Regions from separate parts of the Arsenophonus apicola genome, predicted to be linked through region 2. Evidence: predicted binding sites of a transcription regulator. Region 2 holds the regulator's gene; each other region holds the start of a gene.
What was found. The regulator PurR, encoded in region 2, represses purine synthesis genes. The targets are predictions, from matches to a motif close to CANGCAAACGTTTGCNTG.

Region 1: purM (phosphoribosylformylglycinamidine cyclo-ligase) is a predicted target of PurR. The motif match lies at 5,262-5,279, and genes of this name have one in related genera.
Region 3: glyA (serine hydroxymethyltransferase) is a predicted target of PurR. The motif match lies at 8,709-8,726, and genes of this name have one in related genera.

Annotation. Positions count from the first base shown of each region.
Region 1 covers NZ_CP084222.1:1,503,942-1,514,707, forward strand. The annotation lists gene ppx (exopolyphosphatase) at 1-518, opposite strand, end outside; gene ppk1 (polyphosphate kinase 1) at 523-2,592, opposite strand; partial or broken gene speG (spermidine N1-acetyltransferase) at 2,650-3,235, opposite strand; gene purN (phosphoribosylglycinamide formyltransferase) at 3,514-4,158, opposite strand; gene purM (phosphoribosylformylglycinamidine cyclo-ligase) at 4,155-5,198, opposite strand; gene upp (uracil phosphoribosyltransferase) at 5,431-6,057, shown strand; gene LDL57_RS07145 (hypothetical protein) at 6,168-6,905, opposite strand; gene uraA (uracil permease) at 7,493-8,788, shown strand; gene hda (DnaA inactivator Hda) at 8,894-9,616, shown strand; gene arsC (arsenate reductase (glutaredoxin)) at 9,657-10,016, opposite strand; gene bepA (beta-barrel assembly-enhancing protease) at 10,029-10,766, opposite strand, start outside.
Region 2 covers NZ_CP084222.1:1,826,348-1,837,113, forward strand. The annotation lists gene aspS (aspartate--tRNA ligase) at 1-459, opposite strand, end outside; gene LDL57_RS08725 (MAPEG family protein) at 732-1,130, shown strand; gene cmoA (carboxy-S-adenosyl-L-methionine synthase CmoA) at 1,259-2,014, shown strand; gene cmoB (tRNA 5-methoxyuridine(34)/uridine 5-oxyacetic acid(34) synthase CmoB) at 2,014-2,985, shown strand; gene cutC (copper homeostasis protein CutC) at 3,028-3,786, opposite strand; gene argS (arginine--tRNA ligase) at 4,310-6,040, shown strand; gene cydH (cytochrome bd-I oxidase subunit CydH) at 6,157-6,240, opposite strand; gene purR (HTH-type transcriptional repressor PurR) at 6,507-7,532, shown strand; partial or broken gene punR (DNA-binding transcriptional activator PunR) at 7,552-8,455, opposite strand; gene punC (purine nucleoside transporter PunC) at 8,576-9,781, shown strand; gene LDL57_RS08765 (riboflavin synthase subunit alpha) at 10,163-10,766, opposite strand, start outside.
Region 3 covers NZ_CP084222.1:992,852-1,003,617, forward strand. The annotation lists gene purL (phosphoribosylformylglycinamidine synthase) at 1-738, shown strand, start outside; gene LDL57_RS04380 (sensor histidine kinase) at 1,606-3,045, shown strand; gene qseG (two-component system QseEF-associated lipoprotein QseG) at 3,090-3,887, shown strand; gene glrR (two-component system response regulator GlrR) at 3,884-5,221, shown strand; gene LDL57_RS04395 (NAD+ synthase) at 5,248-6,870, shown strand; gene glnB (nitrogen regulatory protein P-II) at 6,887-7,225, shown strand; gene hmpA (NO-inducible flavohemoprotein) at 7,335-8,543, opposite strand; gene glyA (serine hydroxymethyltransferase) at 8,831-10,084, shown strand; gene LDL57_RS04415 (3-phenylpropionate MFS transporter) at 10,174-10,766, shown strand, end outside.

The DNA of each region.
Region 1 (10,766 bases), 320 kb from region 2:
TAACTAATGCATCCCATTTTACGGCTTTCCATTAATACAGGCTTAAAATCTTCGCCAATAATGAGTTCCGTTGATCCACCACCAACATCAATCACCAACTTGCGGCCCTTTTCTGGCTGGGTATGTTCTACACCCATAAAAATAAGTCGCGCCTCTTCTTGGCCTGAAATAATTTCAATTGGATAGGGGATAATGGCTTTAGCGCGTTGCAAAAACGCTTTGACGTTAACCGCTTCTCGTAAGGCATGGGTGCCAACAATACAGACATTATCTGCGCTAAAGCCTTGTAAACGTTCAGCAAAAAGTGCTAAACATGTTAAGGCACGCTGAATTGACTCTTCGCTTAATTTGTTATGCTCATCTAAGCCGTCAGCCAGATGAACGCGTTTTTTAATACGGGTTAAAATCTGTAGAGCACCATTAACAATTCGTGCCACAATCATATGAAAGCTATTAGAGCCTAGATCAATGGCAGCAATTTCCATCGGCCTTGATGCTGAAGGTTTAGTTAATGGCATAGTATTAAGCTCTTGTCTCGGGATGTTCAAGTGATTTTAAATAATCGTAGACGGCAAGTTGGGCTTGGATTTTGCGTTTATTACCACGTGGTACGTAACGATTAGTTAACTCTTTATCGATATAACGAGCTTTAACTGTATCGTTAAATTGTAATTCAAGAATATCGAGCACGCGCTGTTTCAGTTGTTGATCAACCAATTTAACCGCGACTTCAATACGAAAATCGATATTGCGCGTCATCCAGTCAGCCGATGAGATAAAGACTTCTTCGTTACCATTGTTGCTAAATACATAAACTCTATCATGTTCGAGAAAGCGGTCAACAATGCTAGTAACTTGAATATTTTCACTAAAATTAGCTTGGCCAGGAACCAGTGAACACATGCCGCGGATCAGCAGGCGAATTTTTACGCCAGCATTGGAGGCATCATAAAGACGATTAATTAACTCTTTGTCGTCTAAATTATTAATTTTTAAAAATATAGCGGCCGCTTTTCCCACCTGAGCGTTGGTAATTTCCCGCTCGATCAGTTGCGTCAGCCGAGTGCGTGAATTTTGCGGTGAAACCATGAGATTTTCAAAACTGACGGGCCGGTAAGGATTTTCAATAAAGTTAAATACCCGCCTTACTTCATTGGTAATTTGTTGATTTGCCGTTAATAAGGAATAATCGGTATAAAGGCGAGCGGTTTTTTCGTTAAAATTGCCGGTGCCAATATGGGCATAGCGAATAATTTCACCTTGTTCGAAGCGGGAAATAATAAAAAGTTTAGCGTGGATTTTCAGGCCAGGTGCAGAGAAAATAACATGTACTCCGGCTTCAGTAAGATGCTTGGCCCAATGAATATTGGCCTCTTCATCAAATCTAGCTTGTAATTCAACCACCACGGTGACTTTTTTACCGTTGTGAGCAGCATTAATCATCGATTCAATGATGCGTGAATCCTTGGCTACACGATAAATATTGATTTTAATTGTCAACACGTTGGGATCAAAAGAGGCTTGCCGTAATAATTCTATCGTATGTTCAAAAGTGTAATAAGGATAGTAGAGGAGAACATCCTTTTCTCTGATGGCATCAAATCCATTACGGAAGTTATCAAAACGACGATGACGTAAGCGCGGCAGTGGCTTATTAAGTAAATTTTTATTACCTTCATTCGGAAATTTAATGAAATCTTTAAAATTATGATAACGGCCACCCGCAATAACCGAATCATCATTAGATAGTCCGAGTTTTTTTCTCAGTAGTTCGACCATTTCATCAGGCATGTTGCGTTGATAAACAAAACGAACAGGTTCGGCATTAAGTCGCTGTTTTAAACTGGATGACATCAACTCTAGCATGCTGGATTCCATCTCAGTAGTTAAATCATATTCCGCATCGCGCGTCATTTTCATAGCGTAGGCGTTTAATTGGTCATAGTCAAAAAAGCCTTTAAATATTTCGTCTAGACAATAACGCAAAATATTATCTAGCAGGATCATTGACTTCCTGCGTTTTGGCATTTCAGGCGGTAAATGAATAAATCGAGGCTGTTTGCCCGCCGGAATTTCGAGTAAAGCATATTGAATATTTTGCCCTTGGATAATCTCAACGGCTAAATAGGTATAGTCATCTTTTAGAAATTCAACTAAATCTGTTTCTGGTGTGATCAAGATAGGCGTAATATGTTGACGAAGTTGTTGGCGAAAAAATTGACGTAACCAAATTTGTTGGTTCGGTGAAATTTGCCGCTCGTTAATGAGGAAAATTTGGTTATGCGCCATTTCCAGTAACAGCTCGTTATACAGTGAGTCAAATTCTTGATCGAGCTTAGCAACTTTGCTTTCTATTCTCTTTAGTAGCTGGCGTGAACTGGATGCGCTTCCTTGTTCTTCATTAATTAATATCCGTCGCTTAACATCGGCAAATCTAATTTTATAAAATTCCTCAAGGTTATTGGAATAAATGCCCAAAAATCGCATACGTTCAATCAGCGGATTACGTTTATCTGCTGCTTCTTGCAAAACTCGCTCATTGAATGATAGCCAACTGATCTCTTTTTCTATATAGAGTCGATCTTGAGACATCTTTACTCCATAACCAATATTGTTATTTAGTAATATAGGATATTGATACTTACCAGCTTATCTGATTACTAATGATTTTTCAGATATTTTATTGCTCTCTAGTAGGGATTTTTTTTTCATTTCACTGTATTGATGTTGAAAAATACTCATCCGTATGACAGTGCGATATTTGCCATTAATAAAAAAATTCATCCACCAGATCGCCTTCAATATGAAAACCTAATTTTTTATAAATATGCAGCGCTTTGGTATTTTCTTTATCCACAATTAAGTAGACTTTATAGAGGTTTAAGACTGAAAAGGCATAATCCATCGCTAAGTTAGTGGCTATAGCAGCGTATCCTTTACCTTGAAAGGCCGGATCAATAATAATACCAATTTCTGCTCGACGATGAATGTAATTTATTTCTACTAATTCGATTAATCCAATTTTAGTACCTTCATTTTCAATAATGAACCGACGTTCTAATTGATCATGAATGTGTTTATCATACAGGTCGCTTAATTCAACAAAGGCTTCATAAGGTTCTTCGAACCAATAACGCATGACACTGGCGTTATTATCTAATTGATGGACAAATGGGAGATCTTCACGTTCTAAGGGTCGTAGTGTAATCGACTCGTTTTTTTTGCCAGTAGGCATTGGATACCTCGATTGCGAGTAAAACTTAGCATATAAAAATAGTCACTATGGATGTTCTGTATTTTTAGTTACTCTGGTCAGTCAAAAATAGCAGAATCAAGCTAAGTGATAAATAAGAGCAACTATATTTTAGCAATAAACTCAGTTTTCGATAACTAATTCGTTAAGTATTGGTTGATTATTCTTATAAAATTAATCAATTAGAATTGGTATAAGTATGGGGCAATATTAGTATACAGAATTGTGATGCCTATGGCATCACAAAGTAAGCAATAATACTAATCTTCATCATTGGCATAACCGTGTTCAGGTAGTTTACAACCATCCAGGAAAGCTGAATTATTAACCATCGCTAATCGACCTTTAACAAACCAATTAATGACTAACGGATAAATACGATGCTCTTGTGTTTGAACACGCGCAATAATATCTTGTGGTTGATCTTCAGCAAAAATAGGCACTTTGGCTTGTAAAATAATCGGGCCTGCATCCAATTTCTCGGTGACAAAATGAATTGAAGTACCATGCTCTTTATCACCATTAGCCAGCGCTTTACGGTGGGTATCCAATCCTGGGTATTTAGGCAATAGAGAAGGATGAATATTAATTATTTTGCCTAAATAATGGCTGACAAAGCGTGGTGTGAGAATGCGCATATAACCAGCCAATACAATCAGATCTGGCTGATATTGTGCTATCTCGGCCATAAGTGATACATTATATGTATGGTTATCGGCGTAATCTGCTTTTGGCAGCACAACGGTTGGGATCGCGGCTTGCTTAGCCCGTTCTAAACCATAAGCAGTTCGATTATCACTGAAAACCGCACTAATTTGTGCGGCAATAGTTTGTTTTTTGCAAGCATCAATAATGGCTTGTAAATTACTGCCATTGCCAGAAATTAATACCACGAGATTTTTCATTTGCTAATTGTCACCTGCGGTTCATTCGCGTTAATCGCGACAATTTTACCTATTTGCCAAGCATTTTCACCTAGTTGATTAAGCAGTTGTAATGTGTCGGAGACTTCTTTTGCGGGTATTATAATTAACATGCCAACACCACAATTAAAGGTGCGGTACATTTCATGGGTAGTTACATTACCCGTTTGTTGTAACCAACTAAATATGGCTGGCCATTGCCAGCTAGCACCATCAATCTGTGCTTGGGTATTTGCTGGTAAAACACGTGGAATATTTTCCCAAAAACCGCCACCTGTTATATGAGCAATGGCATGTATATCCACTTTTTCAATTAATGCTAGAATATTTTTAACATAAATGCGTGTTGGGGCTAATAAATGATCCGCCAGTGACTTATTTTCTAATTGTATTGTGACTGGATCTATTTGGCTTAGTTGTAAAATTTTTCTAATTAATGAATAGCCATTGGAATGGGGGCCGCTAGAGCCTAAAGCAATAATGACATCGCCAGCTTTAACTTTGCTACCATCAATAATTTTTGTTTTTTCAACCACACCAACACAAAAACCGGCTATGTCATAATCTTCACCATGATACATACCCGGCATCTCTGCTGTTTCACCACCCACCAAGGCACAACCTGATTGTTTACAGCCTGCGGCAATGCTTTTGATCACACTGCTAGCTATGTCCACATCTAGTTTACCGGTTGCATAATAATCGAGAAAAAAGAGGGGTTCCGCACCTTGAACAATCAGATCATTAACGCACATGGCAACTAGATCAATGCCAATGGTATCATGGCGTTTTAAGTCCATTGCTAATCGCAGTTTGGTTCCGACACCATCTGTACCTGAAACTAATATTGGCTCACGATACTTTTGTGGTAAGGCACACAGTGCGCCAAATCCGCCTAATCCCCCCATTACTTCCGGGCGGCGGGTTTCTTTAACAGCCCCTTTAATACGTTCGACCAGTGTATTACCTGCATCGATATTGACACCAGCATCTTTATAGCTGAGAGAAATTTTATCTGTCACAGCAAGCTCCCAAGGCGATTGCATTTAGTAAAATAGATGGAAACAGCGATAATTCTACCAGCCTAAGCAAACGTTTGCGAGACCCTTTATGGGTTTTGATTATATAGTGCAAAAGTGTGTAAAAAGAACTTCAGGCATAGAAAACCATGATCTAGCAGTGGAAGAGGGCAGAAAAAGCGCTATAATCTGCTAATTTTTTATTTGTAGATAGTTTTTACTGAAGGAGAGTAGCGTGAAAATCGTTGAGGTGAAACACCCGTTAGTTAAACATAAATTGGGTTTATTGCGGGATAAAGATATTAGTACTAAACGTTTTCGTGAATTGGCCTCAGAAGTGGGCAGTCTTTTAACTTATGAAGCAACAGCTAACTTAGAAACCGAGACAATTGCAATAGAAGGTTGGTGTGGTCAGGTAAATATCGAGCAAATCAAAGGAAAAAAAATTACCGTTGTGCCAATCTTGCGTGCTGGATTGGGAATGATGGATGGGGTATTGGAAAATATTCCTAGCGCCCGGATAAGTGTTGTAGGTGTTTATCGTGATGAAAAGACGCTGGAGCCTATTTCATATTTTCAAAAGCTGGCTTCAAATATTAATGAACGCATGGCATTGGTTGTTGATCCGATGTTGGCCACCGGTGGTTCAATGATTGCCACGATTGATTTACTTAAACAAGCAGGCTGTCAGGTTATCAAAATATTGGTATTAGTTGCCGCTCCCGAAGGTATTAAAGCTCTAGAAGCTGCCCACCCGGATGTTGAACTTTATACGGCAGCGATTGATGACCATTTGGATGAACATGGTTATATTGTTCCTGGTTTAGGTGATGCGGGCGATAAGATATTTGGTACTAAATAACCTTTATTGTTCAAGTTATTTTTTATTAATGATAGTCATTGAAAAAAATAAGATTGGCTAGCGATACCAATCTTATTAAGCATCAAGATTATTATTTTAAATTTAATCAGTTAATTTTTTGGCGTTTTTTTCGCTCTATTTTTATCCAACCAACGTTTTAGTCCTTCATATTTTTTATTTAATTCAATTTTGGCATTTTCTACCGTCAGTTTATTGGGATCAAAAACAAATTCTTGGGCGACATAATTAAAATTATAGCCGGAAGCGAGATTAGAATACAGACTGTAATAAAATAGTTTAGCTTGATTGTCTGCTTTTATTACTGGTTCAATAAACTGAATAAAATTATGATCCTCTTCATTAAATTTTACAAAATTGGTTAGATTGGTTGCTAACTCTTTGGTTAAATTGGCACGTTCATTATTGTCAATAAATTTATGCGTGGCAATAATATGTTCGGCTAAGTGGTGAGGATTAGTCGTTTGGAAGCTGCCTGAACGGCTATTAAAATTTAAAATATAGTTAAAGGTTCTAATTTGATAGAGATAATCTAAGTAGTTTCTTAAATAAAGCGATGCATTATCTAATGAATTAGTCGGCGCCCATTTTGCTTGGTCACGGATATTGGTTATTATTGTGGTAACGAAATTTGTCGGTGAAGCGGCCAGTTTTTTGGCATTTGTTTCTCTATCACTATTTTCATTCCATAGATGATCATCTTGGATAGCTTTTTCCTTTCCTTGACCAAATATTTCAGCACAACCTAATAAATGACTAATATTTTCATCACTATATTTTGATGTATCAATAGAATTATCGATACTATTAAATTTATTTGTATTTATCATAAAGATTCCTTTAATTAAAATAATCCATTTTATAATTTATTGAGTCTAATTTTTTTAAAAATTTTTTATCCGCTAATTTAAAATATATTGTCATAATTTTATTAAATAAAACGGTAATGGTTATTCTCCTGAAACTAACTAGATAACCTATATTATTATTTAATTTTAATATACTATGTATAATTAATTATGATATAAGAAAATCATTGGCATTTTTTGATTTTGTAATCAAAGTAGTAAAGTATATTAATTAAAACACAGCGAATAGTTATTATTTTCTACTTTAGTATTGTTTTGTTTTAACCAATCAGAAAGTAGAGCAAATTTAACTTGAATAATACTTTTTATATCTTCAGATGATAAGTTAAAATTCAAAAAATTAAGGGTTAATCTTGCTATCTTTATTACAATAAATTTTGTTTTTTCTTGGTGATTAGTCCTAAGAAATGGTTTTTATCTTACCAGAGCTTACTTAATATTTGATACAATTTTCTGTTATGAAATTAAAATATTAAAAGGTGGGCTTTATTGATCAGTTTTGATGAGTAATAATATATCAATTATTAGTTATTGAGAGGATATTGTTAATGACCCGCCGCGTAATTGGCGTAGCAGAAAGGCCGCCGCTAAGAGAAACCATTCCATTAAGTTTTCAGCATCTGTTTGCTATGTTTGGTGCGACAGTATTAGTTCCCATTTTATTTAACATCAACCCTGCAACCGTTTTATTGTTTAATGGCATTGGTACATTGCTCTATTTGATTATTTGTCGGGGGCGTATTCCTGCTTATCTGGGCTCAAGCTTTGCTTTTATTTCGCCAGTTTTATTGTTATTACCCCTTGGTTATGAGTTAGCATTGGGCGGATTTATTGTTTGTGGACTACTTTTTTGCTTGGTATCACTGATTGTAAAAATAGCCGGTAGAAATTGGATCAATATAATCTTTCCTCCTGCAGCGATGGGCGCGATTGTGGCTGTTATTGGTCTGGAATTAGCGCAAACGGCGGCTGGCATGGCAGGACTTTTACCTAAAGCGGATATAGCGGTTGATTCAAGCAATCTGATTATTTCAGTGGTGACGTTGATCGTGACCATTTTATGTTCGGTAGTTTTTCGCGGCTTCTTAGCGATTATTCCTATTTTAATTGGTGTGATTGCCGGTTATCTACTCGCATTTTTAATGGGAAAAGTTGATTTAACTCCGGTTATTAGCGCGCCATGGTTTGCATTACCCACATTTTATTCTCCACGATTTGAGTGGTTTGCTATTTTGACTATTTTGCCTGCTGCGCTAGTTGTTATTGCGGAACATGTGGGTCATTTGGTGGTAACCGCGAATATTGTTGGGCGAGATTTATTAAAAGATCCCGGTTTACACCGTTCAATGTTTGCCAATGGTTTATCAACCACCATTTCAGGATTTTTTGGTTCAACACCGAATACCACCTATGGTGAAAATATTGGGGTGATGGCGATCACTAAAGTATATAGCACCTGGGTAATTGGTGGCGCGGCAATCTTAGCTATTATGCTTTCCTGTGTAGGTAAATTAGCCGCTACAATTCAGCTTATCCCAGTTCCAGTGATGGGGGGCGTTTCCTTATTACTTTATGGTGTTATCGCGGCATCAGGTATCCGAGTATTAATTGATTCTCGAGTAGACTATAATAAGCCACAAAACTTAATATTGACTTCAGTTATTCTTATTATTGGGGTAAGTGGTGCCACAATCCATATTGGTGCCGCTGAGTTGAAGGGGATGGCGCTTGCTACCATTATCGGTATTATTATGTCGTTAGTTTTTCGCCTGATTAATATTATTCGGCCAGAAAAAACTTATATAACCACTAAGCTTGAGTCGGTTGATCCGATTAAAAAATAGCTATTTTTATTGCAATAATAGCTAGATTGCTAGTTTCATTGGATGATATTGTTTAAGTTCATCTAATTACAACTTTTGTGTTAAGCTGTATGTGTTTTCTTATCTATACAGAAAGAGGTGCTTCTGAATACGCCGTCGCAGCTTTCATTACCTTTATCTACGCCTGATGATGAAACCTTTGCCAGTTTTATTACTGGCGAAAATAGTATTTTATTAGCGGCCATTAAATCTGCTATTAATCAATTCCATAGTAGCTATATTTATTTTTGGTCTCAGCAAGAAGGTAGTGGCAAAAGCCATTTATTACATGCTGCATGTACTGAATTGTCACAAAAGGGTGAGGCAGTTGGCTATGTTCCACTGGATAAACGTAGCTATTTTGTTCCTGATGTTTTAGATGGTATGGAGCATTTAGCGCTGGTTTGCATTGATAATGTTCATTGTATTGCCGATGATGAAGAGTGGGAAATAGCACTTTTTAATTTATATAATCGTATCTTGGAAAATGGTAAAAGCTGTTTATTGATCACCGGCGATAGGCCGCCAAGATTGATTGATTTAACTTTACCTGATTTAGCCTCCAGACTTGATTGGGGGCAGATCTATAAACTTCATCCACTTAGTGATGAAGATAAGATCCAGGCACTCCAATTACGCGCTAAATTACGTGGTTTTGACTTATCTGAAGAGGTTAGTCGTTTTGTATTAAAGCGTTTAGATAGAAAAACCCGCACATTATTTACTATGTTAAATGAGTTAGATCATGCTTCGATTGTTGCGCAGCGCAAACTGACCATTCCCTTTGTTAAGGATATTCTTAAGCTCTAATTTAAGAGGTAAACTTGTTTTACCTCTTCAAGATAGCAGGCTATTTAAATAGTTTTTTTACTAATTCTGGTGGTCGACCTAGTTGAGCATGCCCATTGACAACAACGATCGGTCTCTCTATCAATATCGGATTAGCATGCATTGCTTGGAGTAACATCTCGTCTGATAACGCGCGGTCAGATAAATTAAGCGTTTGATATACTGTTTCATTGCTCCTCATCAATTGACGCGGATCAGTGAAACCTAATTGTGAAAGTAAGGTTTTTAAGCTATCTATAGTTGGTGGTGTTTTAAGATATTCAATGATGCGTGGTTTAATCCCCATATCTTCTAATAGTTGTAGAGTTTGCCGGCTTTTTGAGCAACGAGGATTATGGTAAATTGTCACTTGTTGAGACATAGGATCAGTTCCTTAGCGTTTTTGTAATTGTTTATCACGGATTTGTAACTGGCGAAGTGCATCAATGCGTGCATCATATCTGGCTTGATCATAACTACCGGTTTTTGTTAGTCGGCTGGCATCTGTAAGATATTGAATGGCGGTATTATAATTACCTTGCAAAGCCATTCCTTCAGCATAAGCGGCTAACTCTTCACTTCGCTTAGCTTGTTTAGCTGAAACTCCTGCCAGTAAAGTCCAACCATTTAAGTCATTCGGGTTATCGAAGGTATATTTACGCAACAATTGACTGCCTTGTTCATACTGTTTATTGGCAATATAGGCATTAGCTAGATTTATTTGTAACACTGGGTCATTTGGGGTTTTGGTTAGTGCACTTTGTAAACGAGAAATCGCCTTTAGTGGTTGATTTAACCCTATATCAATATCAGTCATTAGATCAATAAACCAGGGATTAGCGGGTTGTTTAGCTAAAAGTAAGTTCACAATATTACCGGCGGCCTGATATTTTTTATCTTCATTAAGTCTTAGTGCATAACCATAATCAGCTGCCATTCTTTCTTTAGTACCACCCTGGCTATATTGTGATAAAATTTGTTCAAGGATAGGTTGTTGCCCATCAGTATACATGGCAAGAATGCGCACTCGAGCCAGCATAAAATCCAGTGACGGAGGGAGATTAACTTTCGGGTATTGATTTGAACGATTTAATGCATCAGCTAAACGACTATCTGGTAATGGATGGGTTAA
Region 2 (10,766 bases):
CGCATCCATAAAACGACGCACAAAACTGGTAATTTTAGCCCGTTCTCTCAAGCGCGTTGCCATTTCCGGCCGCCGCAAATCAAGATAACGATATTTTAATCTAATTTCTTCGGAATTTTGTTGATTACTATCTATCGGTAACGGTTCAGCACGATTAATGATCGTCAATGTTTCAGCAACAATTTCTATCTCACCGGTCGGTATTTCTTTATTGATTTGTTCACGTTTTCGTACCATACCTGTGATCTGGATACAAAATTCGTTACGTAACTGTGACGCTTGAGTAAAAAGTTCGGCATGATTTTCCTGTACAAAAATAACTTGAACTAAACCTTCGCGATCTCTCATATCGACAAAAATTAATTTACCTAAATTGCGCTGACGGTTCACCCAGCCACAGAGAGTTACTTTTTGTCCGATGTGAGCAACACCTAATTGCCCACAATAATTTGTCCGCATACGATATCCTTTTACTCATCATACTTAACTTGCAGAGTCGCTTGCACTAGTCATTTTAGTGCTATTTATTTAAACGCAACCAAAAAATATTGCTATTATACAGAAAATTCCATTGGGAAATAAGTACGCCTAACCATATTGGATAAATAACTTTTAGCGTTTTGCCAATCTCAAAGCTTTTTATTGATTTAAATACTATATTTATGGTAACAGTTGCAGCTTTGAGATGTATCATTATTTCGCTGTTTTGCTTAATAAAATTGGGGAAAAAAATGGTTAGTTCTCTGTACATTGTATTTAGCGCTTTAATATTGCTTAAGTTATCTTTGGAAGTCATTAAACTCAGAACTCAGTATCAAGTTACTTACGGTGACGGTGGTTTTTGTGAATTACAAACAGCAATACGCGTTCAGGGTAATGCAATTGAGTATATTCCTATCTCTATGTTGTTATTATTAATGATGGAGATGAACGGCGCGCCTGTTTGGGCTATTCATTTTTGTGGATTAATTTTTATCATCGCCAGAATTCTTTATTACTTTGGCCTAAAACATAGAGAACGTACTTGGCGCTATTTTGGTCGAATAACAACCTTCAGTTCTATGATTTTAATGATTCTGGTTAACATTTATTATTTGCCTTGGATACAAATTTTCTCATTTGATCTTTAAGACTAGTGCTTATTTCATTAACATGGGCATACTTAACGGCTTTGCCATGTTAATGAGATTTAATTTATGTACTAACACAAAATCTGTTAGAATAAATTACCGTTTGCAATTTAATTGATCCACAAGTTATGCCCAGCCATATTTTAAATAAACAGAGAGACACCTTATTTGCAACTCCTATCGCTAACTTAGGTGACTGGCAATTTGATGATAAAGTTGCCGAAGTCTTTCCTGATATGATCAAACGCTCAGTTCCTGGCTATTCAAATATTATCACTATGATTGGCATGCTCGCGACGCGTTTTGTCACAGCCAATAGCACAATTTATGATCTCGGCTGTTCATTAGGCGCAGCAACATTATCCATTCGCCGTAATATCAAGGCTGAAAATTGTAAAATAATCGCTATTGATAATTCAGCCGCGATGATCGAGCGTTGCCAGCGAAATGTTTATGCTTATAAAGCAGATACGCCGGTTGAAATCATTGCGGGTGATATTCTCGATATCAACATGCAAAATGCCTCAATGGTGGTATTAAATTTTACCTTACAATTTATTGCTCCAGCCGCTCGACAGCAATTAATTAACCGTATTTACCAAGGTTTAAACCCTGGTGGTGTCTTAGTACTATCGGAAAAATTTAATTTTAGCGATGGGGAAATTGAGTCTTTACTGTTTAATATGCATTATGATTTTAAGCGCGCCAATGGCTACAGTGAACTAGAGATAAGTCAAAAACGTAATATGCTAGAAAATACCATGTTACCCGACACGATCGACAAGCATAAAACCCGTCTGCGTACTGCAGGGTTTAATCATTATGATTTATGGTTTCAATGTTTTAATTTTGGTTCACTTCTCGCTATCAAAGGTCAAGATTGATGATAGATTTTGGTCATTTTTATCAACAAATCGCAATCGGGCCGCTGAGTCACTGGCTAGAAACACTGCCCTGCCAAATTAAGCAATGGAAAAAAACCACTCAACATGGGAAATTCAACAGTTGGCAAAAAATAGTGCAAAATCTGCCCGACATAACGCCCACTAACTTAGATCTAAAAACCGCAGTGATGGCTAAAAACCAATGCCCACTGTGTCCAAAAGAGAAGCAACGGATCATCCAACTGCTAAAAAGTCTGATGCCGTGGCGTAAAGGCCCGTTTTCTCTCTACGATATTAACATTGATTGCGAATGGCGATCGGATTGGAAATGGCAACGTATCCTGCCTTATCTTTCACCATTAACGGATAAATTGGTACTTGATGTTGGCTGCGGTAATGGCTATCACATGTGGAGAATGGTTGGTGAAGGTGCAAAAACGGTCATCGGTATTGATCCTACCCAACTATTTTTATGTCAGTTTGCTGCGGTACGTAAATTAATTGGCAATAATCAACAAGCTCATCTATTGCCCCTAGCTATTGAGCAACTACCAATGCTCGCTGCCTTTGATACTGTATTCTCAATGGGAGTGCTTTATCACCGGCGTTCACCGTTAGATCATCTCTATCAACTAAAAAATCAATTAATTTCCGGTGGTGAGCTGGTATTGGAAAGTTTAGTTATTGAGGGTGATGAAAACCAATGCTTAATACCTAATGATCGTTATGCTCAAATGCGTAATGTCTATTTTCTCCCATCAGCAAAAATGCTTAAAATTTGGTTAGAAAAATGTGGTTTTTGCGATGTGCATATTGTTGATCAAACAGTAACAACCCTACAAGAACAGCGAAAAACCGACTGGATGGAAACCGAATCATTAGCAAACTTTCTTGACCCCAATAACATTCATTTGACAGTAGAAGGTTATCCGGCTCCTTTACGCGCCATTTTAATTGCTAGAAAAAGGTAAACATGACGGTATTTAATACCGTCATTGTGCTAAGCTTACCTATCAGTCATTATTAGTAATCGTTAATAAATTTTTCATTGCTTCGACTACATCACGATCTACACAATAATGGGTAAATTCATCCATCTCCATATTGGCACTCATCGTAACCCCTGCTTTGCGGTAGTTCATGCTTGATGGCATCACTTTTCCAGCAGAGGTATGTACTTCCGGTAAACCGGCATCAATAAATTTCTGTAAATTTGACAATTTCACCCCAGCACCTGCCATGATAATCGGCCCATTTGGGGTTTTACCAGCTAATGCATTTAATTCTTTCAATAACGGTAAGCCTAATTCCGCATTCTGCTGTTGCCCTGAAGTTAATATACGCGCAACACCAAGTTCTGTCAGCTGTTCGTAAGCTTGTTTTGGGCTAATGCACATATCAAAAGCGCGATGAAACGTAACGGCCATATCACCAGATAAGGCTTTTAAGATACGCATGCGGGGTATATCAATATGTCCTTCTCGATTTAATATGCCATATACGACACCAGAAAAACCTAATTGCCTGATAAAATTAATATCATGTTTAATAGCTTCAAACTCGCTATCACTGTAACAAAAATCCCCACCTCTGGGACGTACAATGGGATGAACGGGAATACTTACTGTATCTATAGTTTGTTTTAAACAACCATAACTTGGTGTTAAGCCGCCTTCAGCTGGACTAGAACAAAGTTCAATACGATCTGCGCCAAATTCTTGCGCAATTAGGGCACATTCCGCCCCATAGCAGCAAATTTCAAGGGTTATCATAATACTGCCACCTCTGATTAATTATTGTTATTTCTATTTTTTAGTTATCAATTAATAAGCATACTATTCTGCAAATAAAATACCCATTTTTCAAACAGTAATTATGACAAGTAATTAATTTTAATCAAAAAGGATAATATTTTATTCTGACCAGTTATTAACTTTTAATAACAAATTTTCAATATAACTTTAACTTTTCATGAAGATAAATTTTAATCTGGAAAATAAAGAGACTTAACATAGCCTATTTTTTAAATTAATATTTCTAATCAAAATAGCAATTTTTGAACCAGTACAATTTTTAAAGTTAGATAAAGCAAAAATCCTCTATGGTCATTTAGCAAGATGATAAAAAAGATCCTAGCTGATATTATTTTTACAATAGAGTTATCGATCAAATAGTTGATTAGTAGCATGTGAATAGCTAATTATGGTATAAAGCCAGCTATTTTTTATCTCGTCTCTCATAGCTGTAGCTTACCAAGTCGAAAACGACAGCTATCTTCATCATTAAGGTAATCAGGTGAATATTCAGGCTCTTCTTTCAGAAAAAATTAGTAATGCATTAATTGCCGCAGGAGCTCCTAAAGGTAGTGATGCACATATCCGCCCTTCAACAAAAGCCCAATTTGGTGATTACCAGGCTAATGGCGTCATGTCTGCAGCTAAAAAAATCGGCATTCCTCCCCGTCAGTTAGCGGAAAAAATGCTACCGCTACTGAAGCTGGAAAATATTGCCAGTAAAGTTGAAATAGCGGGGCCGGGTTTTATTAATATTTTTCTTGATAAGCAATGGATAGCCAAACAGATCGAACTTACTTTACAACATGAAAAATTAGCTATTAGCGCCGTTACGCCACAAACCGTCATTATTGACTATTCGGCTCCTAATGTTGCCAAACAGATGCATGTGGGCCATTTACGCTCTACTATCATTGGCGATGCTGTCGCTCGCACATTAGAGTTTTTAGGTCATAAAGTAATACGTGCTAATCATATTGGTGATTGGGGCACCCAGTTTGGTATGCTAATTGCGTACCTAGAAAAAGTTCAACAAGAAAATGCTGCCGATATGGCTTTAGCTGATCTGGAAAATTTCTATCGTGAAGCTAAAAAACATTATGATGTAGATGAAAATTTTGCTGAACTGGCACGTAATTATGTGGTTAAACTGCAATCTGGTGATGAATACTGTCGTAAAATGTGGCGCAAATTGGTTGATATTACCTTGGCGCAAAATCAGCAAACCTATCAGCGTTTAAATGTCACACTAACTGAAGACGATGTGATGGGTGAAAGCTTATATAATAATATGCTGCCTGATATTGTCGCTGATTTAACAGCTAAAGGATTAGCCGTTGAAAGTGATGGCGCTATGGTTGTTTATCTGGATGAATTTAAGAATAAAGATGGTGATGCCATGGGGGTGATCATCCAGAAAAAAGATGGTGGCTATCTCTATACGACAACAGATATTGCCTGCGCAAAATATCGTCATGAAATGCTTCACGCCGATCGGGTGTTGTATTATATAGACTCACGCCAACATCAACATCTCATGCAAGCTTGGACTATTGTACGTAAAGCCGGCTATATCCCTGATACAATGTCATTAGAGCATCACATGTTTGGTATGATGCTCGGTAAAGATGGTAAACCGTTTAAAACTCGCGCAGGCGGAACGATCCGGCTTGCAGATTTACTTGATGAAGCGATTGAGCGGGCAGATCATCTTATCCGGCAAAAAAATCCAGCTATGCCAGAAGAGGAGTTACAATCAATTATTCAGGCGGTTGGTATTGGGGCAGTAAAATATGCCGATCTATCGAAAAATCGTACGACTGATTATATTTTTGACTGGGACAATATGTTAGCTTTTGAGGGTAATACCGCGCCTTATATGCAATATGCCTATACCCGAGTGGCCTCGATTTTTAAACGGGCTAATATTAATCCCGCAACGCTAACCGCGCCGGTGATGTTAGCTAATGAGTATGAGCAAGCTCTAGCGACGCGTTTATTACAATTTGAAGAGACAATACTAACCGTTGCGCGCGAAGGTTTACCACATATTATGTGTGCTTACTTATTTGATCTGGCTGGTTTATTTTCAAGTTTTTATGAGCATTGCCCAATTTTGAATGCAGAAAATAACGCTTTAAAAGAAAGCCGATTAAAACTGGCGTTCCTGACGCAAAAAACCTTAAAAATTGGTTTAGACACATTAGGCATTGAAACGGTAGAAAGAATGTAATTCTCAACTAACCGATAGGCTGCCAATAGCGCAGCCTGCTGATTACATTATACTGGTTAAGCCAAAAACCATTATCGTTGTAACGATCCGAGCAGACAGTTAAGCCAACCTAATAGTCAGAAAATAAAAGAAACAAATGATACAATCATTAACAATGCAACAATCGCAGTACATAAACCATACTTAAAATCAGTATCCATAACCTCACCTCACTATTCTCACTGCTTTATTCATAAATTAGCGAATGAAAAATCATTAAATGTCATAACATCATACAACAATAAAAACTATTTTCTATTATATCATCGAGGAAATATTGATTAACACTTTTGTTTTTATGACAAATCAGACAAAATGGACAGTTTACTGATAACTTAATTATCAAATGGTTATTTTTATAGTTCAATAATAGTCGTTTTTAAATAATAGTAATAGAATTGAGAATGGTTCAGGAGTCTTTTTAATCATGGCAACAATTAAGGATGTGGCAAAGTTAGCGGGTGTTTCGACTACCACCGTATCTCATGTAATTAATAACACCCGTTTTGTCGCCAAAAAGACAAAAACGATTGTTTGGGCAGCCATTAAAACACTTAATTATTCTCCTAGTGCCGTCGCTCGTAGTTTGAAAGTTAACCATACTAAATCCATTGGGTTACTGGCCACAACTAATGAAGCCCCTTATTTTGCAGAAGTCATCGAGTCAGTAGAAAACAACTGTTATAGCCAAGGGTATACATTGATCCTGTGCAACTCACATAATAATCTGAATAAACAACAAGCCTATTTACAAATGTTAGCGCAAAAACGGGTTGATGGTTTACTGGTAATGTGTTCAGAATATCCAAAACAACTACTCGGAATGTTAGAAGAATACCGTAATATTCCAATGGTAGTGATGGATTGGGGGCAAGCACATGGTGATTTTACCGATGTCATTATTGATAATGCGGTTTATGGTGGTTATCTTGCCGGACGCTATCTGATTGAACGCGGGCATCGTGATTTAGGGATCATCTCTGGACCTTTAAAACGCAATACCGGCAGTGGTAGGCGGCAAGGTTTTCTCAATGCTATGAAGGAAGCTAACATCCAACCACATGATAAATGGATTGTCGAGGGTGATTTCGAGCCATCTTCTGGCTACGATGCGATGAAACAAATTTTAAATCACCAACAAAGACCGAGCGCCATTTTTTGTGGCGGTGATATTATGGCGATGGGGGCTATCTGTGCAGCAAATGAATTAGGCATTCGTGTTCCCCATGATATCTCTATTATTGGCTATGACAATGTGCGCAATGCGCGTTTTTTTACACCAGCGTTAACCACCATTCATCAACCCAAAGAACGTTTAGGCCAAATGGCTTTTACTATGCTGCTTGATCGCATTATTAATAAACGCAAAGATGCACAAACTATTGAAATACATCCTGAGCTTATTGAACGTCGTTCAGTTGTCGATGGTCCGTTTATTGATTACCGCAGATAATCACTAGATTTGAACATTATCAATTAGTCAGCCACTCGGCATTGAGCGTTTCACTATTACCTAAGTAATCCAGTAACCAACTCAAGGTTGGAGAACGCTTTTCTTCATTCCATATAACACAACATGGACTATCAGGTAAGGGTTGCTTAATTTGCAATGTTTTTAATTCATTTATGCGGCAAAGTTGCTCTACCCGATGTTTAGGCGCAAATCCTAAACATAATCCATTTTTTAAGCAAGCCAGACCACTTTCCCAATCTGGCACAATAAGCCGTTTTTTGTTATCTAATGCCCAAGTTTCTCGCTTTGGCAAGTAACGAGAGGTATCTTCTAAACATAAACTTGGATAATGACGTAATTGTTGATCGTTAATTAGACCGCTTATTTGTGCTAAAGGATGATTTATGCTGACAACACATGACCAGGGCATAAAGCCCATATCACGAAAACTATATCTATCGCCAATTGGCGACGCGCGCGTTGCACCAATAGCAATATCTACTCGCCCATCGACCAACGCCTCCCATACCCCATTATAAACTTCCTGCTGAATAAAAAGTTCAATATCAGAAAAGTGGCGATAAAAATCTAATATTAATTGCAATATTCTTTCTGGTTTAACTACGATCAATAGCAATACTAAATTGTCCATGCCAACCATTGGCAATCTGTTGACATTGATGGCGTGTATCACGCATGGTCTTGATAATATTGCGCGCATTTTTAACGAAAAATTTACCGGCATCGGTAAGTACAACATCACGATAACGCCGTTCAAACAAAGCAACAGCCAGCCACTCTTCCAATTGTTTTACGGTATAACTTACCGCAGAGGGAACTCTATGTAACTCTGCGGCAGCGGCACTAAAACTGCCCGTTCTTTCAACGGCATCAATTACTTCAAGGGAGTACTCTGACCACATAGCCTTTAACCTGTCAAAATATTTGATAACAATATGCAAATAATAACGCTTCACAACAAAAATTCATCTCTTATACAATAAAAAGCGATATTTGATATTATTTAATTTATTGATACCAATATGAATAAAAATAACCCCAATCAACACAATTTTGGCTTTATGCTTTATCTTGCTGGCTTAAGTATGCTCGGTTTTTTGGCCATTGATATGTACTTACCTGCTTTTAGTATTATGCAACAACAACTTAATACCTCAGCAAATACCATCAGCGCAAGTCTTAGTCTATTTTTATGTGGTTTTGCCTTCGCTCAACTTAGTTGGGGGCCGCTTTCCGATCGTATTGGCAGAAAACCCGTTTTATTAATTGGACTAGCGCTATTTATTACTAGCTGTCTGGCCACACTCGGTATCACCAATGGCAGCCAATTGCTTATTTTGCGATTTATTCAAGGTATTGGAGTTTGTTCAACAGCGGTCATTTGGCAAGCTTTGGTAATTGATCGTTTTAGTGGCCTATATGCTAGACGGGTATTTGCCACCATTATGCCTTTAGTTGCGCTGTCGCCGGCCTTAGCCCCCTTATTAGGTGCCTGGATCCTTACTGGTAATAGCTGGCAAATAATATTTTTTAGTTTAGCTATCATCGGAATATTGCTTTTTCTGGCCACCCTTTTATTACAGGAAAAAAAACGTTTAGAAAAAACTCACAAAATAAAATCCACTCCTACTTTTATCACCTTTCTACGTTCTGCCATTTTTAGTGGTAATGTATTAATTTATGCCGCCTGTAGTGCCGGATTTTTTGCCTGGCTAACCGGCTCTCCGTTTATTTTAACTAAAATGGGATATAATCCGCAGGATATTGGTATCAGTTACGTACCTCAAACCATTGCCTTTATGTTCGGTGGCTACGGGGGACGTTATTTAATCGCCAAAATAAAAAACCAAATCCTGTTGCCAATCATTCTTATCGGTTATGCAATAAGTGTATTGGTTATCTTCATTCTTGCTATCTATTCCCAACCTAATTTATTTGCCCTGTTACTACCTTTCTGCTGTATGGCTGCGATGAACGGTGCTTGCTATCCTATTGTGGTGTCAAATGCCTTAAGTGTTTTTCCTAAAGACAGTGGTAAAGCCGCCGCTTTACAAAATACTCTCCAGCTAGGTTTGTGTTTTACGGCAAGTCTGGCGGTATCTAGCCTAATTGCCAACCCTCTGCTAGCAACTAGCACTGTTATGGTTTCTACCATTATTCCACTGCTAATAGGCTACTGGCTGCAAAAAAGTAAAAATTCAGCCAATACTGCGGAAACATTAGAATAGTAAAAAATCTTTAAACAAACGCTGGTGAGATGTAGGATGTCGACTAACTAAGCATGTTAAATTGTCATTTTTCAGTAAGTAATTTATCAGTTGTTTTACCTGTCAAGCGGCCAGAGAGCGAAAATCTTTGCCATAAACGTTTCATTATATTAATTAGGCGAGTTTTGTTATTGGCGACGCATTTTTTAGTAGGGCTATTCTTGTTTATTTATAGCGCTTATTGGCAGATTTAACTTAGCCACAAATTAGTCAATTAAACACGGAAAACCACTTTTGCCATTAACCTTATTCTAATAAGAAGAAACCTTTGCCTATTGTTAATCAGATCCTGTTTCTTCTTTTAAAATTACTTAACCTAATTAAAATTGCGTGGCTACAGGCTTAACACAGCTGATGATTATATTTTTGTGCCATTACCCGCTCAACAGTATCAACTACCGCTTGGGTGTGGGCATCAACTTCAATATTAACTTTATCTCCCAGACGCTTTTCTGCAATCGTGGTACGCGCAATGGTTTCTGGGATCAGGTGGACACAAAAACGATTATTAACCACATCGCCAACTGTTAAACTAATTCCATCAACGCCGATAAAGCCCTTGTGCAGAATATATTTCATTAATTGTTTATCATGTAGATAAAACCAAATTTGGAGATTATTTTCAGCTTTAAAAATCTTGGCTACTTCGGCGGTCGTAATGATATGACCCGACATAACATGACCCCCAATTTCATCACCATATTTTGCTGATCTTTCTAAATTAATCATATCGCCTAGTTTTAAACTGCCTAAGTTTGTCAGTCGCAAAGTCTCCTTCATTAAATCAAAACTCACCTTATCCCCATTAATATGGGTTACCGTTAAACAACAGCCATTATTAGCCACAGAGGCGCCTGTTTCTAAACCAGCGAGTAATTCACTAGGAAATTGAACAGTATAGGTACGAAAATTAACGCTATCTTCCACCGCAATTAATATTCCTTTT
Region 3 (10,766 bases), 830 kb from region 2:
AATTCCCATATTGAAATGGCGGCTGCATTTTATCGTGCAGGTTTTACTGCCATCGATGTGCATATGAGTGATTTGTTAGCTGGTAGAGTAACACTCGCTGATTTTCAGCTGTTAGTTGCCTGTGGCGGCTTTTCTTATGGTGATGTATTGGGTGCCGGAGAAGGCTGGGCAAAATCAATTTTATTCAATTCACGTGTACATGACGAATTTGCTGACTTTTTTACTCGCTCTGATACTTTATCTTTAGGCATATGTAATGGGTGTCAAATGATGTCTAATCTCCATCAGTTAATTCCAGGTGCTGAACATTGGCCACGATTTGTACGTAATCGTTCAGAGCGGTTTGAAGCGCGTTTTAGCTTGGTAAAAGTGATGGAAAGTCCTTCGCTATTTTTACAAGATATAGCCGGTTGCCAGCTACCAATAGCGGTTTCTCATGGTGAGGGACAAGTTGAGATGCGTAACATGGCTGATGTTAACCAGTTGGAAAAAAATCATTTAGTCGCGCTACGCTTTGTTGATAATTATGGTCAGGTTACTCAACAGTATCCTGCAAATCCAAATGGTTCGATTAATGGTATTACTGCGGTGACGAGCTTAGATGGGCGGGCGACTATCATGATGCCGCATCCGGAGCGAGTATTTCGTACAGTTAGCCATTCCTGGCATCCACCAGAGTGGGGCGAAGATAGCCCCTGGATGCGTATTTTCCGTAATGCTCGTCGTCAGTTGGGTTAATTAGATATTTTCTTCTGTGGCTAATTTTAGTGATAAAAAAATGGTTAGAGATAGGCGATAAAATGTAACGATAATTTTTTGATTGAAAATAAGTAGAATAGGTTTGATGATCAGCTAAATTTAGTTGAAACTCAATGTTAATTATTATTAAAATTAATTAATAATTGGTTAAATTGTTGGTTAAGTTCTCTAACTGTCGCTAATTGACAAGTAATCAAAATAAATTGTCTCAAAACGGAGACATTTAATTGTATGATTTTTTATTATTATCTCATTCACTCTATGAAATGTCGCAAATAGGCGACATTTTTACTAAAATAGAGGCATTAAATTTAACGAAACACCATTTTAAAACCTTAAAAATTTTATTTTTTATTAAATTTCAATCAATTATAATTTCTTTTAAAAAGATGGCATATAAAATGCATATTATGTTGGGTAGTTGCTCATTCAACTTTTTATGTCGGACCCAATGTAGAGGGATATATACCACATAAACCAGGAATGATGCCAAAAGTAAGGTGCCTACCGTCCAGCAGCATGATATTGCTTATTAACTGGCTTTATCAAACATCGGGCGACACGTGGAGTGAGGCACCATTTATAAAAATTCGCTGCTCTCCTCGCCGATATGGGCGGGGTGCAGTGAGTTATTAGATAAAGTATTTATTGCTGCTTTAGCCCATGAATATTATTTACCTTCCTTGTCTTACTTCCTTATTGATTATTTAAAATTTCATCCTTGATATTCGTGATTAACAGGCTGTTTTTAACATAACAATTGATTAGATATTTTTATTAAATTACGAGACAAATTCACTATCGCATAAAAGTTCTGTTACCATAATAGTATGAATAGGTAATGAGATGATTTCTTTGAATAAATGGCATTCTTTTCCGCGCTCACTACGCCAACTGGTGGTGATGGCTTTTTTATTGGTTCTATTGCCATTATTAATATTGGCCTATCAGGCCTATCAAAGTTTAGATGAGTTGAGTAATCAAGCAGCTGATATTAATCGTACTACCTTGCTTGATGCCAGGCGAAGTGAAATCATGACCAGCACTGCGCTTGAAATGGAACGTAGTTATCGTCAATATTGTGTGTTAAACGATCAAACTTTTGCTGCGCTTTATAAGAAAAAACGGCAAGAATATAGTGATATGTTAGCGCGTCAACTGGCTATTTTGCCCGATAAAAGCCAAATCGCCACTATTCAAACCTTACTGGAAGATCTCTCCGATTTAAAATGCGAAAATAATTCGCCTATTCCAGAAATGGCTACGGCGCTTGAACGTTTTTCGGTTACCAATAACCAATTAGTACAATTAACACGGGATGTCGTATTTGGACGTGGTACTCAATTGCAGAATGCGATTGCTGAGAAAGGGCAATATTTTGGTTGGCAAACACTAATTGTCTTTTTATTGAGTGTATTATTAGTTGTTTTATTTACTAGAATGATTATTGGTCCGGTGAAAGCTATAGAGCGTATGATTAATCATCTTGGGGCAGGAGGAACACTTTTTACTAGATTAGAGCGTTTTAAAGGCCCCAGTGAACTACGTTCATTGGCTCAGCGTATAGTTTGGTTGAGTGAACGACTTCGTTGGCTGGAGTCACAACGACATGAATTTTTACGTCACATTTCTCATGAATTAAAAACACCTTTAGCCAGCATGCGTGAAGGGGCTGAACTATTAGCTGATGAAGTAGCAGGACCTCTAACTTTAGATCAACGAGAGGTTGTCGCTATATTGGATAATAGTAGTAAACATTTGCAACAACTTATTGAGCAATTATTAGACTATAATCGTCAGTTAGCTGATGGGCCGGCACAGATTCAGCAAATTGATTTAACCAAGTTGGTGGCAAATGTCGTTTCTTCACATAACCTAACGGCTAGATCTAAAAATATGCAAACTGAAATTGAGTTGAATATGACTCACTGTCGTGCAGAGCCTACATTTTTGGCTAGAGTGATCGATAATCTCTATTCTAATGCAGTGCACTACGGTTCTGAATCGGGTAAGATTTGGATAATAAGTAATGAAACTGATGATAAACTCCAAATCGATATCGCTAATACAGGAACACCCATTCCAGAAGCTGAACAAAATATGATTTATGAACCTTTTTTTCAGGGATCTTTATTGCGTAAAGGGGCAGTAAAAGGTAGCGGGTTAGGATTAAGTATTGCCCAAGATTGTATTAAGAGAATGAATGGTCAATTGTTGCTTATCGACTGTCCGTTTGCTGATGTCTGTTTTCGTATTGAACTACCACTAACCACAGAGTATGAATAATGCCAAATTGGTCTAATTACAACACCCTAATAGCCGCAGGGATAATGCGGAAAACATGGCATATTGCATCAGCTAGTCTAAGTTGTGAGGGATTTTTTTCCACTAGCTGGAAAATAAAGTTAACAACACTTTTTTTACCCTTTTTATTAATAGCATGTAGTAAGTCTCATCATCCATTACCTCTGGATATGATAAATGAATCGATGCCAATAGAAGAACGTATAACAGATTATCGCTACGTAAATTGTGAAAAAATATGGAATATAGACAGTGAGAATGCTACCGATAATCCGCTTTACTGGTTGAGAATAGTTGATTGCGCTAATCGATTGAATAAAGAGCAAGCGCGTTTGATGACTAAAACGATCCAGTTAATTAATTGGCAGAATGTTTTTCGTCATAGTATCTTACTCGATGTTACAGAACCAACAGTCATCGCCCGGCGTAAAATGATTGATAATTTGAATATTTATAGTTTGCAGTTTCCTGCACCTATTCGCCCACTATTAGAATTATGGCGCGAAAATCAAATACAGACTGTTTATCTTGAAGAAGCAAATGCTAAATATTTACGTTTACAACAAGAAAGCGATAATAAATTAGACCGTCTTACTGAACAAAATGCTCATCTCACCTATGAATTAAATATTATCTCACGTAAGTTGGAAAATCTGAAAGATATTGAACGACAACTTTCTTCACGTAAACAGGAACAAGCAGTAGCAAGCGGAAAAATGGATAAAAGTAGTGCCAATTCTGCACCAAATAGCACAGAGTCAAAAACACCAGATGTGACTAAAGAGTCGCATTCGGTTGATAAAAGTGGAGAAAATCCGCAATGACAGTGCATAAATCAGCCAACTTACTGTTGGTAGATGATGATCCCGGTCTGCTGAAATTATTGGGCATGCGTTTAACCAGCGAAGGATTTAAAGTGGTTACCGCAGAAAATGGTGCGGATGCCTTGAAAATTTTAGCAAAAGATAAAATTGATCTGGTAATCAGTGATTTGCGTATGGATGAAATGGATGGCATGGCACTTTTTGCTGAGATACAGAAACAACAGCCAGGTATGCCGGTTATTATTTTAACGGCACATGGTTCAATCCCTGACGCGGTAGCTGCAACACAAAGAGGGGTATCAAGTTTTCTTACTAAGCCGGTTGATCGTGATGCCCTTTATAAAGCGATTGGTGAAGCCTTGGCTATGTCAATTTCCGTTTCTGATGAAAATTGGAGTGAAGAAATTGTCACCCGGAGCCCGATAATGCTTCGTTTATTAGAACAGGCACGTATGGTGGCGCAATCTGATGTTAGTGTATTAATCAATGGCCAAAGTGGCACCGGTAAAGAAGTATTGGCGCGTGCAATTCATCGTGCTAATTCTAGAGCTAAAAAGCCCTTTATTGCAATTAACTGTGGGGCTTTACCTGAGCAGCTTTTAGAATCTGAGCTGTTTGGCCATGCCAAAGGCGCTTTTACCGGTGCGGTTACCCATCGTGAGGGTTTGTTTCTTGCCGCGCAAGGGGGAACATTATTTCTTGATGAAATTGGTGATATGCCTTTGTCGCTTCAAGTGAAACTATTACGGGTTTTGCAGGAACGTAAAGTACGCCCTTTGGGCAGTAACCGGGATCTAGATATTGATGTTCGAATTATTTCAGCCACTCATCGTGATTTACCAAAGGCAATGGAAAAAAATGAATTTCGAGAAGACCTCTATTACCGTTTAAATGTGGTAAATATCAAAATTCCTGCCCTTAATGAACGTCCAGAAGATATTCCTTTATTAGCTAATCATTTGTTAAGGGAATCAATAAAACGTCATAAACCTTTTGTGCGTAGCTTATCGAAAGATGCGATGAAATGTTTAATGGCGGCAAGTTGGCCGGGTAATGTAAGGCAATTAGTGAATGTGATTGAGCAGTGTGTTGCATTAACCACGGCGCCAGTTATTAGTGAAGCATTAGTCATGCAGGCGCTGCAAGGCGAGAATACCGCATTACCTACTTTTGTTGAGGCTCGCAATCAATTTGAACTGAATTATTTGCGCAAATTATTACAAATGACAAAAGGCAATGTTACCCACGCAGCACGTATGGCAGGTCGCAATCGAACTGAGTTTTATAAATTATTAGCCAGACATAAACTGGATGCTAATGATTTTAAAGAATAATTATTATGTCTGGAGAGTGAAATTTTATGAACCGAACGCTGAATATTGCACTAGCACAATTAAATTGGCTGGTAGGTGATATTGAAGGCAACTGTGAACGCATGTTGCAGGAAGCTAAGGCTCAACAGTTACAGGGTGCGGATCTTATTCTGTTTTCGGAATTGGCTTTAACTGGCTATCCGCCGGAGGATTTACTTTTTCGGTCGGATTTTTACCAACGTTGTAACAAACAGCTTGATCGCCTTCAAGAGGCTAGTCAAAATATAGCCATTGTCGTAGGTCATCCATGGCAGCAAAATGAAAAATGTTATAATGCATTGTCATTTTTCTGGCAGGGACAAATGGTGGCGCGTTATTTTAAGCAACAATTGCCTAATTATGGTGTTTTTGATGAAAAGCGCTATTTTTATGCTGGTCACGAAAGTTGTGTATTATCTTTTAAAGGTTATAAATTAGGTTTTTTAATTTGTGAAGATGTTTGGTTTGATGAACCAGTTGATAAAATTAAAGCATTAGGCGCTGATGTTCTGATTATCATTAATGCTTCACCTTATAATCGCGAAAAACCCCATATCCGTACAAAGTTATTAAAATCTCATAGTCAAAGAACGCATTTGCCAATTGTCTATTTAAACCAGGTTGGCGGGCAGGATGAACTTATATTTGATGGTGGCTCAAAAGTATTTAATGGAAAGGGTGAGGTAACGCATTATTTAGCGCAGTTTGCTGAGCAAGTTATCCTGTGTAAATTTAATGATTACGAACCGCTGCCAGTAGCTAATTTAGCTAAAACTTTATCGCCTACCGCTCAAGTTTATGAAGCATTAGTCATGGCAACCCGTGACTATATTAATAAAAATGGCTCCTCTGGCGTTATTTTGGGATTATCAGGTGGAATTGATTCAGCTTTAACCTTGGCTATTGCAGTAGATGCTTTAGGAAAAGATAAAGTTCAGGCTGTAATGATGCCTTTTAAATATACAGCTGAGATAAGCATCCATGATGCCAGAGAACAGGCAGAATTGTTAGGGATTGAATTTGCGATAGTATCTATTGAAGCTATGTATGATGCATTTATGGCTGGTTTGTCGCCCTTATTTGCAGACATGACTGCCGGCACAACCGAAGAGAATTTGCAGGCTCGCTGTCGGGCTATTATTCTGATGGCAATATCCAATAAGAGTGGCCGTTTAGTATTAACGACCAGTAACAAAAGTGAATCGGCAGTAGGTTATACTACTCTCTATGGTGATATGGCCGGTGGTTTTGCGGTATTGAAAGATGTACCGAAGACGTTAGTATTTGAGCTGGCAAAATATCGTAATACCATTTCAGCAAACATCCCTCAGCGCGTGATTGAGCGGCCACCTACTGCTGAGCTAGCGCCAGGGCAACTCGATCAGGATAGTCTACCACCTTATCCTGTGCTGGATGCGATCTTGGAAGGTTATGTAGAACAGGATAAATCGGTCAGTGAATTAGTTGCGGCTGGATTTGATGAGGTAACAGTACGTAGGGTGATCAAGCTAGTTGATATTAATGAATATAAACGACGTCAAGCACCAGTAGGTCCGCGCGTTACAATTAGAAATTTCAATAAGGATAGGCGTTACCCAATTACTTCGGGTTTTGGTCGTAAAAACTGGTGATAATAGGATAAATTTGATGAAAAAAATTGATGCAATTATCAAACCTTTCAAGTTAGATGATGTAAGAGAAGCTTTAGCCGATGTAGGCGTAACCGGAATGACAGTCACGGAAGTAAAAGGGTTTGGACGGCAAAAAGGTCATACAGAACTTTATCGCGGTGCAGAATATATGGTTGATTTTTTGCCTAAAGTAAAAATTGAAATTGTTGTTTCAGACGATATTGTTGATAGTTGTGTCGAGACGATAACGCAAACCGCACAGACAGGAAAAATTGGTGATGGTAAAATCTTTGTTTATGATATTGCTCAGGTGATCCGAATTCGAACCGGTGAGCAGGATGAAGCGGCTATTTGATTTTAAAGGGTAACAGATGGTTGAAAGTTACAAAGGAGTTGATATGGAATCTGTAACCTCCTATCCCACCTGTTACCACTTATCTTGCTTTTAGTGTTGGTTTTAATGGTTATTGTCTATTTTCCTCAATAACTTTATGTGGCCCAAAACACTCATAATGGATGTGACTGGTATTTACTCCCATGGCGAGCAACTGTTTGGCAATAAATTGCATAAAGTTGACAGGGCCACAGAAGTAGTAATGCATATTTTTAATATTAAGCCGTTGTTTTACTTTTGATAGATTCATTAGTCCTTGATATTGATACTGTTCGTGTTGTCTATCTTGCTCTCGCGGATTGTTATACCAAATGGCACTGAAGCCATGGATAAAATCAGTTAATTTATTTTTCACTTCATTAGCAAAAGCGTGATGTCCGCTATGCTCTGTCGCATGTAGCCAATTTAATGGTGCTGCATGTTGTTGTTGATATAGTTTTTCCAACATACTTATCATCGGCGTTAAGCCGACACCGGCTGAAATCAGTGTCACTGGCGTATTGCTATTGGCCGTCAGAAAAAAATCTCCGCAGGGTGGTGCCAGTTTGACGATATCACCTTCGTTTATCTCGTTGTGCAGATAGTTTGATACACTACCTTTTTCTTCACGTTTTACCGCTATAGAATAACTTTTACCATTAGGCGCATTAGTTAATGAGTATTGCCGAATTTGTTGATTGGTTAGTTTTTCACGATCTTGTAAATAAATGGTTAAATATTGTCCTGGTAGAAAATCGACTACCTCATTACCATCTTCTGGAATAAATTGAAAACTGGTAATTGTTTCGCTACGAGGGATCTTTTTAGCCACTTTGAAGCGACGTAAGCCACGCCAACCACCGATACTTTTTTCATTTGTTTTATAGATTTGTTCTTCACGGTTAATAAAGATATCGGCCAGCACAGCAAAAGCTTTAGCCCAGGCCTCAATAATTTCTTTTCCAGGCTGAAATAGCTCATCAATGGTATGTAGAAGATGATGACCAACAATCGAATAATGTTCAGGTTTTATATTCAGACTAGCGTGTTTGTGGGCAATTTTTTCAACGGCGGGTAGTAAGGCAGAAACATTATCAATATTGGTGGCATAGGCGCAAATGGCATTAAATAACGCTTCTTTTTGATCCCCATTAATTTGATGACTCATATTGAAAATATCTTTTAATTCAAGGTTATGTTGAAACATACGTTGATAAAAATGAGCAGTTAATTTAGGGCCGGTGGAGACTATGAGAGGAATAGTTGATTTAACGGTCGCAATAGTTTGAGTATCAATCATATAAAATTCCTAAATTAGCTAATGGTTTTAAAGTTGCATTAAAAATGCAACTTAAATTGTTTCCGATTAAAAGTAAATAATTAATTGTAAAAATGAGATTGAGTTAGCGTATTTAAGTTGGCAATAAAATCGCTATCGAGAAATGTTTTATTTGATGCTACATATATAGCAATCGTTTGCGTAATTTTTTATTTTGGGGCTATCTCAGTGAGCTAAAAGAGTTTACACTGTGTGCTATTCATTTAATTGAATAGCGATTTAAAATGTGGCTGAGTCAGGAGAAGTAAATGTTAAAGCGTGAAATGAGTATTGCAGATTATGATCAAGAACTATGGCAGGCAATGGAAAATGAAGTTAAGCGTCAGGAAGAGCATATTGAGTTAATCGCTTCAGAAAATTATACCAGTCCAAGAGTTATGCAAGCTCAAGGTTCCCAACTTACGAATAAATACGCTGAAGGTTATCCAGGGAAGCGTTATTATGGTGGTTGTGAGTATGTTGATATTGTTGAACAACTCGCTATTGATCGCGCGAAAACTTTATTTGATGCGGATTTTGCTAATGTTCAGCCACACTCAGGTTCACAAGCTAATACTGCTGTTTATATGGCCTTATTGCAGCCCGGCGATACGGTATTAGGCATGAATTTGGCACATGGTGGACATTTAACCCATGGATCACCGGTCAATTTTTCCGGTAAGCTTTATAATATCGTTCCTTATGGTATCGATGAAAAGGGTAAAATTGATTACGACGATATAGCCACTCAGGCACAAAAATATAAACCTAAAATGATTATTGGTGGTTTTTCCGCTTATTCAGGCGTGGTAGATTGGGCTAAAATGCGTCAAATTGCAGATAGTGTAGGTGCTTATTTATTTGTTGATATGGCGCATGTCGCTGGTTTGATCGCTGCTGGTGTTTATCCTAATCCTGTTCCTCATGCACATGTTGTGACCACCACCACCCATAAGACTTTGGCCGGCCCTCGCGGTGGTTTGATTTTGGCTAAAGGTGGTGATGAAGAGTTTTACAAAAAACTAAATTCTGCTGTATTCCCTGGCGCTCAAGGTGGTCCGCTAATGCATGTTATTGCTGGGAAAGCGGTTGCACTAAAAGAAGCGATGGAGCCTGAATTTAAAACCTATCAACAGCAAGTGGCTAAAAATGCGAAAACGATGGTTGATGTTTTCATCAAGCGTGGTTACAAAGTTGTTTCTGGTGGAACTGAAAACCATTTATTCTTATTAGATTTAGTGGATAAAGGGATCACCGGTAAAGAGGCGGATGCCGCACTGGGTCGTGCTAATATTACCGTCAATAAAAATAGTGTACCAAATGATCCAAAGGGTCCATTTATTACTTCAGGTATTCGTATTGGTACACCCGCCATCACTCGTCGTGGGTTTAAAGAAAAAGAATCTGCTGAATTAGCTAATTGGATATGTGATATTTTGGACAATATTGATAATGAAAGTGAGATTCAAAATATAAAACAAAAAGTATTGTTAATTTGCCAGCAGTTTCCGGTTTATGCATAAATAAGTTAAAATTTTGTTATCCGTTTCAGCCTGTTTTAGTTATTTACTGAAATGGGCTTTTTACATCGATAATTAAATGGCAATAAATAATGATTATTCCATCAACACGTTGGCTTGCGTTAGATTATTTCACTTATTTTTTTGCTTATGGCATTTTTTTGCCTTTTATCGCAATTTGGCTAAATAGTGAAGGGCTTGAGGCCGATATAATCGGTATTTTGTTAGCATCGGGCCTAATTGCGCGTTTTATTGGTTCTTTGCTGATCGCACCAATAGTAACAGGATCCCGTCACCTAATTACCACCTTGCGTCTATTTGCTGGTTTAACACTGATTTTTGCAGTTGGATTTACCGTTAGTTCACATTGGTTATGGTTATTATTTATCATGTTGGCTTTTAATCTTTTTTTTTCACCGATGATACCTTTAACCGATGCGTTAGCCGCTAGTTGGCAAAAACAGATAACATTTGATTATGGTAAAGTGAGGGTTTGGGGTTCGATTGCATTTATTATTAGCGCTTCTTTGATCGGTTATTTAGCGAATAACTGGGGACATAAAATAATTATCTATGCATTACTTGTCAGCATAATAATTATGCTGTTGGCGATGTTATTACAACCTACTATTATGCCTAAAGCTACTTATCGCCAGATCGCCAATACAACTATATCATTGAAGCA